2 regions of the Dysosmobacter welbionis genome follow, and region 1 is predicted to be linked to the other one. Evidence: predicted binding sites of a transcription regulator. Region 1 holds the regulator's gene; the other holds the start of a gene.
What was found. The regulator LexA, encoded in region 1, represses DNA repair genes until DNA is damaged. The targets are predictions, from matches to a motif close to CNAACANNTGTTNG.
Positions count from the first base shown of each region.

Region 1 (5,879 bases):
TGAACACCTTCATGATGGAATACTCCACCTGGGTCAGCTTGATTCGCTGGCCGTTCTTCTCCAGCGTCCGGTTGCGGGTGTTCAGCAGGAAGGGATCCTGCCGAATCTCCCCGGTCTGGGGGATCTCCTCTCCGCCGGCCCGGCGGAACAGGGCGTCCACACGGGCGGTAAGCTCTGCCGGGGAGAAGGGCTTGGTCACATAGTCGTCGGCGCCGGTCATCAGTCCCGTCACCTTGTCCATCTCCTGGGAACGGGCGGTGAGCATGATGATACCGATTTTGGTGTTGGTGGCCCGGATGCGGCGGCAGACCTCAAAACCGTCGATCCCCGGCAGCATGATGTCCAGCAGCGCCACCCGGGTATCGGGGTTCTCCTTCAGCTTGTCCAGTGCCTCTTCGCCGGTCTCCGCCTCAATGACGTCGTACCCGGCACGGCGCAGGTTGATGACGATAAAGCTGCGGATGCTGGACTCATCCTCCAGCACCATTACTTTTTTCATTCGGCATACCGTCCTTTCTTCTCTGTCAGCTGTCGCCGGCGGACCACTCCGTGGTGATCAGGCTGAACGCCTCCCGCACCTCGTCTTCCGTCAGGCCGTATTCCCAGCTCCCATTTGCGTCCAGAAGCTCGGCCGTGTAGATGATCTCCGGCAGACGGCGCAGGATGACCCGGCCGCCCCGGGTAGCTCTGGCCTCGCGGCCGGAGCCTGTGAGCTTGGTGATCCGCAGGACATCCTGTGGTGGCTCCCCGCTGTCTCCCCGGTAAGAGAATGTGACCGTGACCTCCTCCGTCCCGGCCGTGCGGGTAATGAGGATCTGATCCTTCCACACGTCCGGCAGGCGCAGGTACCAGCCGTCCTCCACACTGTGGTAGGTGCTCACCACAGCCGCTTTGGTGCCGTCGCTGGTATAGGTATACCAGTCGATCCGCCGGCAGGGGTCCTCACCCACGTTTCCCCAGGCCGGGATCGGCTCGGGATGGGGGACCTCTGTGATACCGTCGCCGTTGATATCCTCCGGGTACAGGGAACTGAAGGGCGCGATCTCCGAAGACACCCCCGTCACGTCGGACAGCAGGATGTTCACCAGTTCTCCATTTTTCACGGTCAGGATGTCAGTGACCATCCAGGCCGACTCCTCCACCCCCGTGACGAACAGGGCCGGCGTACCGTCCTGTAGGACACCGCTCTTCACACGCCCCTGCTGGCTCAGCTCCGCCATGGTGCTGGTGATCCGTGCGGAGGTTCGCAGCTGGAACTCTTCCTCCTGCCAGCAGTAGTAATCCGCAATGCCGTTGCCCTCCTCATCGGCCCGGAGCACCACCAGCTCCCACAGGCCATCCTGATTCAGATCGTTGACCGCATATTTCACATAGCTGGTGCCCTGCACCAGCTCCTCCGGCTCCCCGGACCGCAGGGTGTAGACGGAGAGGGCCAGGAGGTCCGTATTGACCCGCCAGCCCACCAGCAGCTCCTTCCGGCCGTCCTGGTCCAGATCCTCGTAGGCAATGCTGTAAATGCTGGTGCCGGTGCCCTCAATGACGGCAGCCTGCTCATATCCCTGCTTTCCGGCGGTAAAGATATAGATCTTCAGGGGCTTCTCATCCGCAGAGTTGCGGAAGAAGGCCAGCGCCTCCTCCTCGCCGTCTCCGTCCAGATCCTCCAGCTGCACGGGCTGGATGTTGCTGCCGGAGACGGGGGCCGCGTACTCCGCCCCGCTCTCCAGCAGCTGGTTGAGTGAGCTGTTCAGCTCCGTGTACTCCTCCGGCAGCTGCGGCAGGCTGTACAGGTCCGTGGGGGAAAAGGAAAATCCGCAGCCGCTGGCGGACAGAAGCAGAAGCAGGCCGACCGCTGCCGTCAGCATCCGCTGTATTCGCTGTCTCATGGCCTCCTCCTCTCTGCCGGTGGGCTGCCCCCGCCGAAAAACGCATAATTCAACTTATATATGATAGCACGTTTTCTCCCTGATGTGTAGGGGTTGTCAGCATTTTTCCCGCATTTTACGTTCTGTTCATTTTTCCGCCGTCCCCGGTCGGAAGGCCGCGATCAGGGCCAGCTTCCGCCTGCGATCCAGCCGTTTGATGGCGGCCTCCCGCCGCAGGGCCGCAGACCGGTCCGGCACCGCCTCCTGGTAGACCAGCTCCACCGGCAGGCGGCTGCGGGTGTACTTGGCGCCCCGCCCGCTTTGGTGGGCCTGGAGGCGGCGGGGCAGGTCGTTGGTGCAGCCTGTGTACAGTGTGCCGTCCCCGCAGCGCAGGATGTAGACCAGATAGCCCATACCGTCCCTCCTCTGTCCGATGAGACCAGTATACCACAGCCCGCCGCCCCGTCAAAGGGCTTTCCGCATGGGGACTTCCCTGCCCGGCATAGGAATGATGGTACAGGGAGGGATTCTATGTTGTCTGCCGCACTGCTGCTCTTCGCCAACACGCTGCTCTTCTCACTCCGCCTGTCCGGCGGCGGGTCGTTTCCAAAGCCGCTGTCCGCCGCAGAGGAGCGGGAATATCTCCGCCGCTACGCCCAGGGAGATCAGGAGGCCCGGGATGTACTCATCGAGCGGAACCTGCGCCTGGTGGCCCACATCATCAAGAAATACTATACCCAGAGCGCCGATCAGGAGGACCTGATCTCCATCGGCACCATCGGCCTCATCAAGGGCATCTCCAGCTTCGACCCGGAGAAGGGCGCCCGCCTGGCCACCTACGCCGCCCGCTGCATTGAAAACGAAATTCTCATGTACTTCCGCAGCCAGAAAAAGCTCCAGGGAGAAGTCTCTCTGTCGGATTCCATTGAGACAGACAAGGAGGGCAATGCCCTCCAGCTGATGGATGTGGTGGGCGTGGATGACACCATGCTGGACGATATCCACGACCGGGACAGCGCGCTCCGGCTCCACCAGATCATCCGGGAGCGTCTGACCACCCGGGAGGCGGAGATCATTCGCCTGCGGTACGGGCTGGGCGGCACCATCCCCCTGACCCAGAGGGAAATTGCCGCCTCCTTCGGGATTTCCCGGTCCTATGTATCCCGCATCGAAAAGCGGGCGCTGGAAAAGCTGCGCCAGGAGCTGCAGGACGGCCCTGCGCCCCAGCTGGTCCGGCGGAGGCCCCATTCCTCCGGGACGTGACCGCCGGATTTGGAAAACAGAGGGCGTGATGGAAAATTTCCATCACGCCCTTTCTTTGCGCGCTTCCGCGCCTTTCAATAGCGCCGCACCACGGCGGCCACCTTGCCCAATATCTGGGCATAGGTGCCGTCAATGGGGGAATATGCCTCATTCTCCGGCAGCAGCCATACCTGACCGCTTTTCAGAGACAGGCGCTTAACCGTCGCCTCGTCATCGATCAGAGCCACCACAATCTCACCGTGCTGCGCAGTGGGCTGGCTGTGAACCACCACCAGGTCGCCGGGCAGGATGCCTGCGTTCAGCATGGACTCGCCCCGGACCCGCAGGGCAAAATACTCCCCGGGCCGACCGGCGGTATCGAAGGTCAAATAGTCCTCGATACACTCCTCCGCCAGAATGGGGCTGCCGGCCGCCACATTGCCCACCACTGGGACCTGATTTTCAGGCTTAGGAGATTCCCGCAGCGTGATGGCGCGGCCCTTGCCGGCGCCCTTTTCAATGACGCCTGCCTCCTCAAGCCGTTTGAGGTGAAAATGGACTGTGGAGGGTGACTTCAGCCCCACGGCCTCCCCGATCTCCCGCACCGAGGGGGGGTAGCCCTGCTCCCGGATACAGGCGGCAATGTACTCGTAGATTTTCTGCTGCATCTTTGAGAGCTCCCGCATACGTGTCCACCTCCGCTGGATTTCTGGCTGTATTATACCACAACGCCGCAGGAAAAGCAAACATTTGTTCCATCATTTTCAAACTTTTTTGTCGTCTGTCCGTACGCTTCCGCATAGCTTTGATTTGTCTGCTTTTTTGCAAAATCCCCTTGAAATACAGAGAAAACTATGGTATCATTAACATCTGTGAAATCATGATCCATGCGCTGCATGGCTGAAAGTTTTGGAGGTTATCCTGTATGGACGCTTTAACGCTCGTCATCACGATCCTGCAGCTTCTCTGCGGTCTGGCAGTCATTGTCATCGTGCTCTTCCAGTCCGGCAAGAGCGCCGGCCTCTCCGGTGCCATCGGCGGTGTGGCCGACTCCTTCCTGTCCCGCAACAAGGCCAAGACTCTGGACGCCAAGCTGGCCCGCGCCACCAAATGGGTTGGGGCCATCTTCCTGATCCTGACGCTGGTCCTGCTGATCCTGCAGGGCTGATTTCGCGCTGAAAGCGCCCGGTGTGCCAGCACACCGGGCGCTTTTTTATATGTCGCCGGAGCAGTACAGCACACCGGCCTCCGGTTGGATACCGTTGGCTTCCAGCAGTTCCTGCACCGTCACGAAGCGGTAGCCTTCCCCTTGAAGCGTATCTACAATCTCCAGTGCCGCGTCCACAGAGGTATCGTAGATATCATGGAGCAGGATGATCTGATTGGGGGCCGCATTTTCCAGGACCGCCGCCTTCACCTGGGCTGTATTGAGCTTTTCCCAGTCCCTGGGATCGATGGACCACTTTATCATGGGCACCTGCAGCAGCTCCCGGTCCGCCGCATCCACGGCCCCGTATGGCGGGCGGAGCCAATATGGCCCCCCTCCCAGCAACGCTTCCAGCGTCTCCTCTGTACGGCCTACCTCCCGCTGCAGCGTCTCCCGGGAGATCCCCTGAAGCCGTACATGGTTCCAGGTGTGGCTGCCCACCTGATGGCCCTCTGCCTGCATCCGCCGGACCAGGTCCTCATTGCCTTCGATCTGCTTGCCAATCAGGAAAAAGGTGGCGCTTGCCCCCCGCTCCTGCAGGCCGTCCAGTAGCCGCTCGGTAGTGTTCCGGCGTGGGCCGTCGTCAAATGTAATGGCGATCAGCTTGTCCGCCGGGAGCTGGGCATCTGCCCCAGCCTCCGCCACAGGGCCGCCCGGCGCGCAGCCGGACAGCAGTGCCAGGGCAAGGCACAGAAAAAACAGGCGACCTCTCCACATCGCGCCCACACCTCCTCATTCATGCAGCGGTAGTTTGCGCGGCAGCTGAAAATTTACACCCGTTAAAATTTTCTCCTGTTTTTTCATAACACGAAAAAAGGAAGCGGGCCCCGCCCGCTTCCTTCATCTCATATTCCGTTCGGTGCTCTGCATAGACGGTCAGGAGAACAGGTCAGAAATGGCATCTCCCACCAGGTCCACTGCCAGATCTGACACCACTTCCAGTCCCAGAAGCACTCCCCCCTCCTTGGCAGCTGAATGGGCTCTCTTTCGCCCGCGTGCTGCGGGCTTCTCCCTCTGCTGAAATTCCGGTTTCTTCTCGAGCTGCGGCGCGTCTCCGTCCCCTGCAGGCTGATTGAAGGCCCCGCACCGGGGGCAGAAGCCGTCTGCATCGCAATCATACCGTTTGCCGCACGAAGCGCAGGAAATCTTCTTCACAGATGTTCCCTCCTTTGCTCTGCTGCCGGGCGCTCACAAGTCCCCGCCGGGCAGCCGTCGACCGTGGGACTGCTCCTTCAGCAGCCGGCCCATGGCCATCTCTGCCTGACGGAGATTTTCTCCCAGTTCCCGCTGGAGCCTCCCTGTCCGCTTCTGCTGTGCCGCAGGGGACTCAGCGGCCGCGGCGGTCCCGCCGCTCCGGACCCAGACAGGCTGGTTGAAGGCCCCGCACCGGGGGCAGAAGCCATCCACATCGTAGTCATACCGCTTTCCGCAGTCCTCACAGTGAACCATGCGCATAGAGATCTCCCCCTTCGCTTCCATTGTATCACATCTCCTTCAGGTCCACAAGAACAATCAAAAGCCCTTTGTCACAGGTCCTAGGTTCCCATGACAAAGGGCTTTTTTGATTG
Region 1 is NZ_CP034413.3:1,156,448-1,162,326, forward strand. Features, by position in the region: gene EIO64_RS06125 (response regulator transcription factor) at 1-499, opposite strand, end outside; gene EIO64_RS06130 (FG-GAP repeat domain-containing protein) at 525-1,883, opposite strand; gene EIO64_RS06135 (GIY-YIG nuclease family protein) at 2,010-2,276, opposite strand; gene sigK (RNA polymerase sporulation sigma factor SigK) at 2,394-3,125, shown strand; gene lexA (transcriptional repressor LexA) at 3,200-3,790, opposite strand; gene EIO64_RS06150 (hypothetical protein) at 3,823-4,002, opposite strand; gene secG (preprotein translocase subunit SecG) at 4,030-4,272, shown strand; gene EIO64_RS06160 (polysaccharide deacetylase family protein) at 4,318-5,028, opposite strand; gene EIO64_RS06165 (hypothetical protein) at 5,188-5,466, opposite strand; gene EIO64_RS06170 (hypothetical protein) at 5,500-5,790, opposite strand.

Region 2 (5,879 bases), 940 kb from region 1:
TCGCCCTGAATGAGCCCTCCCTGGTCAAGTTCGAGGAGGGCGTTGTCCCCGGCGGCATGGTATTCGTCAACAGCGACGTGGTGACGGATAAAGTCTCCCGCACGGACCTGACGGCCTACTACATCCCCTGCTCCCAGATCGCCGACGAGGTGGGCAACCCCAAGGTCAGCAACATGGTGATGCTGGGCGCCTATGTGGCCGGCACTAAGGTGCTGAAGGCGGAGACCATCGAGAAGATGATCCAGGAGATGTTCACCGGCGCCAAGGCCAAGTTCGTCCCCCTGAACATCGAGGCGTTCCGCCGCGGCATGGCCTGCGTGCAGTGATTTGTTTCAGAGGGCCGGCGAGTTTGCTCACCGGCCCTCTCTCTTTGGCGGGCCCTGCGCTTTCTGTGCATTTTAACAGTTGACTTTGGCTGTGTATCAGCGTATAAAAGATATCATAGAAGAATATGGCTTTATATTGCGTGGAACGGGACACGCCGCGAAGATCTCTCCCCTCAGAGAGCTGCCGGACGGTGCGAGGCAGCGGGGGCAGCTTTGCTGGCCTCCCCCGGGAGCAGTGGGCGGAACAGAGCTTTCCCAGTACGCCGCACCGGACGCCCTCCGTTATCGGGGCAGACGAGCGGCCGCTGGACCAGCGGCAACGAGAGTGGTACCACGGAAGTTTGACTTTCGCCTCTCCTGTGCAGGGCAGGAGTGCGCGAAAGTCTTTTTGCTATCCCCCAAAACTTCAAACTATTTTTAAGGAGCGATCAATATGCTGGATATTCAAATCACCAAGACCACCAGCCCCAAGGCCAAGCCCGCGGACGAGAGCAAGCTGGGCTTCGGCAAGATTTTCACCGACCACATGTTCGTCATGGACTATGCGCCGGACAAGGGCTGGCATGACGCCCGCATCGTCCCCTATCAGCCCTTCCCCCTGGATCCCGCCTGCGTGATTTTCCACTACGCGCAGGAGATCTTTGAGGGCCTGAAGGCCTACCGGACCGCGGACAACACCATCCAGCTGTTCCGCCCCGACTGTAACGGCCAGCGGATGCAGGACTCCGCTGACCGGATGTGCATTCCCAAGATCCCTGTGGAGGACTTCGTCCAGGCCGTGAAGACCCTGGTGGAAGTGGACAAGGACTGGGTGCCCCATTCTGACGGCGCCTCCCTGTATATCCGTCCCTTTGTATTCGCCACCGATGTGGGCATGGGCGTCCACGCCAGCCGGAACTACACGTTCTGCGTCATCTGCGCTCCCTCCGGCGCCTACTATGCCGAGGGCATCGATCCCGTCCGCATCTACGTGGAGGACGAGTACATCCGCGCCGCGCCCGGCCTGACCGGCTTCACCAAGTGCGGCGGCAACTACGCCGCCTCCATCAAGGCCGGCGAGATGGCCGAGCAGCAGGGCTTCGCCCAGGTGCTGTGGCTGGACGGCGTGGAGAAGAAGTATGTGGAAGAGGTCGGCTCCATGAACATTATGTTCAAGATCGACGGCAAGATCTACACCGCCCCCTGCACCGGTACAGTGCTGCCCGGCGTCACCCGCCGCTCCATCATCGAACTGCTGAAGGACTGGGGCTATGAGGTCTGCGAGGAGCACGTGGCCATCGCCGACATCATGAAGGCCGGCCACGACGGCAAGCTGGAGGAGGTCTTCGGCACCGGCACCGCCGCCGTCGTCTCCCCCGTCAAGGAACTGGACTGGAAGGGCGACAAGGTCTTCATCAGCGGCGGCAAGATCGGCGAGCTGACGCAGAAGCTGTACGACACCCTCACCGGCATCCAGTGGGGCAAGCTGCCCGACACCAAGGGCTGGATCGTCCCCGTGTGCAAGGGCTGAGTTCCCATCGTCAAAAAGAGCGGAGCCGAAAGGCTCCGCTCTTTTCCTGCGTCCCGCTCAGGGCTGCTCCGCTTCATAACGCTTTAAAATGGCGGCCAGAGCCTCAGCCGGGATGTCTCCCACGGGGCGGATCGGCTCCGGATTTTGATCGTAGGGGGCGATGGGCTTTTCAAACCAGGCCACATCCCGCCAGGCGCCGCACTTGTACCCAGTGCTGCGGTAGGTGCCCAGCCGCCGGAAGCCCAGGGCTTGGTGGAGCCCCTCACTCTTTTCATTGGGCACGGTGACGCAGCCGTAGACCGTGCGGATGCCCTGCAGCCGCAGAATGTCTATCAGGGCGCCGTACAGCCGCCTTCCCAGCCCCCGGGAGGTGCATGAGCGGTCCAGATAGACGGACAGCTCCGCATTCCACTGATAGGCGGCCCGCTCCGCCTGGCGGTGGGCGTAGGCATAGCCCACGATCCGCCCCTTCTCCAGGCATACGAGATAGGGATACTCCCGGCCGACGGCGGCGATGCGTCCGGCAAATTCCGCCTCTGAGGGCAGCGCACACTCAAAGGTGATGGGAGTGTCCAGGTATTCTCCGTAGATCTTCAGCAGGGCGGCGCTGTCTGCTGGCGCGGCAAAGCGGAACGCCGGCGCTCCCGGGGCTTCTCTTTCAGCCATCTCCGCCGCCCCTTACGTCCTGGCATGAATCTGGGCGCCGCACTTGGGGCAGGTGATGACGATTTTCCCCTTGCCCACCGGCACCCGGCAGATGGTTTTACAGTTCTTGCAGGTGAAGTATTTGTGGGCCTTGTCCGCATGGCGGGCCTTGGCATTCTGGCGGCTGCTCTTCATCCGCCACATCCAGTTCACCCACCGCTGGTTTTCGCTCCGGCGCTTGGTGAGATTCCGGGAGAAGATGCGGAACAGGGCGAAGGCCCAAGCGGCGATGGACACCAGGTACAGCGCATTCCCCAGCCACAGATGATGGGGGGCCACAAACATGGAGACGAGGTCCAGAACCAGACTTCCCACCACAATGGCCAGGCTCAACTGGTCCACGCCGTTGCGTCCGTACATGAGCCGGGCCAGTGCGTTCCCGATTTTTTGAAAGACTCCCATAGATAAGGACTCCTTTTCCGGCGGCTCCTGCCGCAGGGTGTGATTCTGTCATTATTTTACACGCAAACCCACCGCCGCACAACCGTTTGCGGGCGGAATTTACAAATTGGTCATTTATTTGTTTTGTTCAAAGTGCTATACTGATTTCTGTTGAGAAAAAACACCAAAGGAAGTGCAATATCATGGCAAAACGGCAATTCAAGGCGGAGTCCAAGCGGCTGCTGGACCTGATGGTCAACTCCATCTACACCCACAAGGAGATCTTTCTCCGGGAGATCATCTCCAATGCCAGCGACGCCTGTGACAAGCTGTGCTACCAGGCCCTGACGGATGACGCCGTGGGCATGAGCCGCAAGGACTTCAAGATCGAGATCAAGGTGGACAAGGAACACCGGACTCTGACCGTCTCCGACAACGGCATCGGCATGGACAAGGAGGACCTGGAGAACAACCTGGGCGTCATCGCCTCCTCCGGCTCCTACAAGTTCAAGCAGGAGGTGGGGGACGACGCCAAGGACACCGACGTGATCGGCCAGTTCGGCGTGGGCTTCTACTCCGCCTTTATGGTGGCGGACCACATCACCGTGGTGACGAGGAAGTACGGCGCCGACGCCGCCTGGATGTGGCAGTCCTCCGGCGCCGACGGCTACACCATCACCGAATGCGAGCGGGATGCCGTGGGCACGGACATCATCATGCACATCAAGGCGGACACCGATGATGAGAAGTACAGTGAGTTCCTGGAGTCCTGGCGGCTCCAAGAGCTGGTGCGGAAGTATTCCGACTACATCCGCTTCCCCATCCGAATGGAGGTCTCCAAGACCCGCCGGAAGGAGGGTAGCCCCGACGACAAGCCGGAGTACGAGACGTATCAGGAAGAGGAGACGCTGAACTCCATGGTGCCCATCTGGCAGCGGCGCAAGTCCAGCGTGAAGCCGGAGGAGTACAACAAGTTCTATCGGGACAAGTTCCACGACTACGCCGACCCCCAAAAGGTCATCGCCGTGTCCGCCGAGGGCGCCGTCACCTACAAGGCGCTGCTGTTCATCCCCGGTGCCACGCCCTTCGACTACTACACCAAGGAGTACGAGAAGGGACTGCAGCTGTACTCCAACGGCGTCCTCATCATGGACAAGTGCGCCGACCTGCTGCCGGAGCACTTCCGCTTCGTCCGGGGGGTGGTGGACTCTCCCGACCTGTCCCTGAACATCTCCCGGGAGCTGCTCCAGCACGACCGGCAGCTGAAGGTCATCGCGGCCAACCTGGAGAAGAAGATCAAGAGCGAGCTTGGTAAGCTGCTGAAGGACGACCGGGAGGGCTACGAGAAATTTTGGAAGAACTTTGGCCGGCAGATCAAATACGGCGTCGTCAGCGAATACGGCGCCCACAAGGACCTGCTGCAGGATCTGCTGCTGTTCTACTCCTCCACGGAAAAGAAGCCCGTCACCCTGGCGGAGTATGTCTCCCGGATGAAGGAGGAGCAGAAGTTCATCTACTACGCGGCCGGCGAGAGCTTGGAGAAGATCGACAAACTGCCCCAGACCGAGGGCCTGCGGGAGTCCGGCACGGAGATCCTCTACTTCACGGAGGAGGTGGACGAGTTCTGCGCCCAGATCCTTCACACCTTCCAGGACAAGGAGTTCCGCTCTGTCCTGGACCAGGAGATCGAGGAGGGTGCCGAGAAGAAGGCCGAGGAGGCCGCAGACGCCCACAAGGCCGTGTTCGACTTCGTCAAGGAGACCCTGGGAGATCAGGTGAAGGAGGTCAAGGCCAGCGCCCGGCTGAAGTCCCATCCCGTGTGCCTGACGGCAGGGGAGGGCCTGAGCTTTGAGATGGAGAAGTATTTCCAGGCGGTCCAGCCGGACAGCGCCATCCGCGCCGAGCGGATTCTGGAGCTGAATGTGGAGCACCCAGCTTTCCAGGCCCTGGAGGCCGCCGTGACAGCGGACCCGGAGAAGGCCAAAAAGTACGCCACGCTGCTGTACGACCAGGCTCTGCTGATCGCAGGTCTGCCCCTGGAGGATCCCTCCGGCTACACTGATCTGGTGTGCGAGCTGATGAAATAAAATACCATGCGCAAAAGCGGTCCCGGGTAAAACCCGGGACCGCTTGTTTGATTTGCTTCAGGACGGATCTCTCTGCCATCCCGGCGTTTTTTCCATCGGGTAGGGGCGGCCGCCCTCGGCCACCCGAGAAGACAGCCGCGTGGATCGGTACCGCCCTCACCGCCGCTCCACCAGCCGCTGGTAGTGCTTGTACAGGGCGGAAAACCGGCCCTGATAGCTGTGGTTCCAGGGCTTGCGCTTGCCGCAGAAGTGGAGGATGGCCGTGTGGTCCATCACCCAGTCCATGTCCCGCTCCCCTTGGCTCAGCAGCAGGTAGCGGTCAAACCGCCGGGCGTCGTAGTTCCACAGGCTGTCGTCCACCCCCAGGATCTGTCCGCCGTACAGGCCGTTGAGCACGTCCTGGTCCGGCAGCAGCAGAATGTCGGCGTGCTCCCGGGCATAGTCGAAGATGTCACCCGGCCGGACCTCCCGCCGCATGGCGGACAGATCCATCACTAGTACGCCGGAGTTGTAGTAGGCCTCCGCCTCATAGTTCTCCAGCCGCAGCCGGTTCACCGGGTCTGTGATGCCCGCCAGCAGCCCGGTGTGGGTGGCGGCGGCCATCAGGTCTCCCTCCAGGTCCGTATCATACAGGGCCCGGACGGGATTGATTACCAGAATGTCCGGGTCCAGATACAGCACCCGGTCCAGAGAACGCGGCAGCAGCTCCGCCGCCAGCAGCCGGTAGTACATGGCCCGGGTCCAGTACCGGGCCACCGGCGCGTCGGCGAACAGGTCCGCCGGCACCTCCAACGGGTGGATGCGCCCCCGACCGGCGCAGAGCTCCTCCAGTGCCGCCCAGTCCTCCGGCAGCAGGCCGTCTCCGATGGC
Region 2 is NZ_CP034413.3:2,092,473-2,098,351, forward strand. Features, by position in the region: gene EIO64_RS11170 (2-oxoacid:ferredoxin oxidoreductase subunit gamma family protein) at 1-326, shown strand, start outside; gene EIO64_RS11175 (branched-chain amino acid aminotransferase) at 760-1,836, shown strand; gene EIO64_RS11180 (GNAT family N-acetyltransferase) at 1,894-2,502, opposite strand; gene EIO64_RS11185 (ribonuclease P Rpr2/Rpp21/SNM1 subunit family protein) at 2,515-2,943, opposite strand; gene htpG (molecular chaperone HtpG) at 3,126-5,009, shown strand; gene EIO64_RS11195 (glycosyltransferase family 8 protein) at 5,166-5,879, opposite strand, start outside.
Region 2: EIO64_RS11185 (ribonuclease P Rpr2/Rpp21/SNM1 subunit family protein) is a predicted target of LexA. The motif match lies at 3,019-3,032, and genes of this name have one in related genera.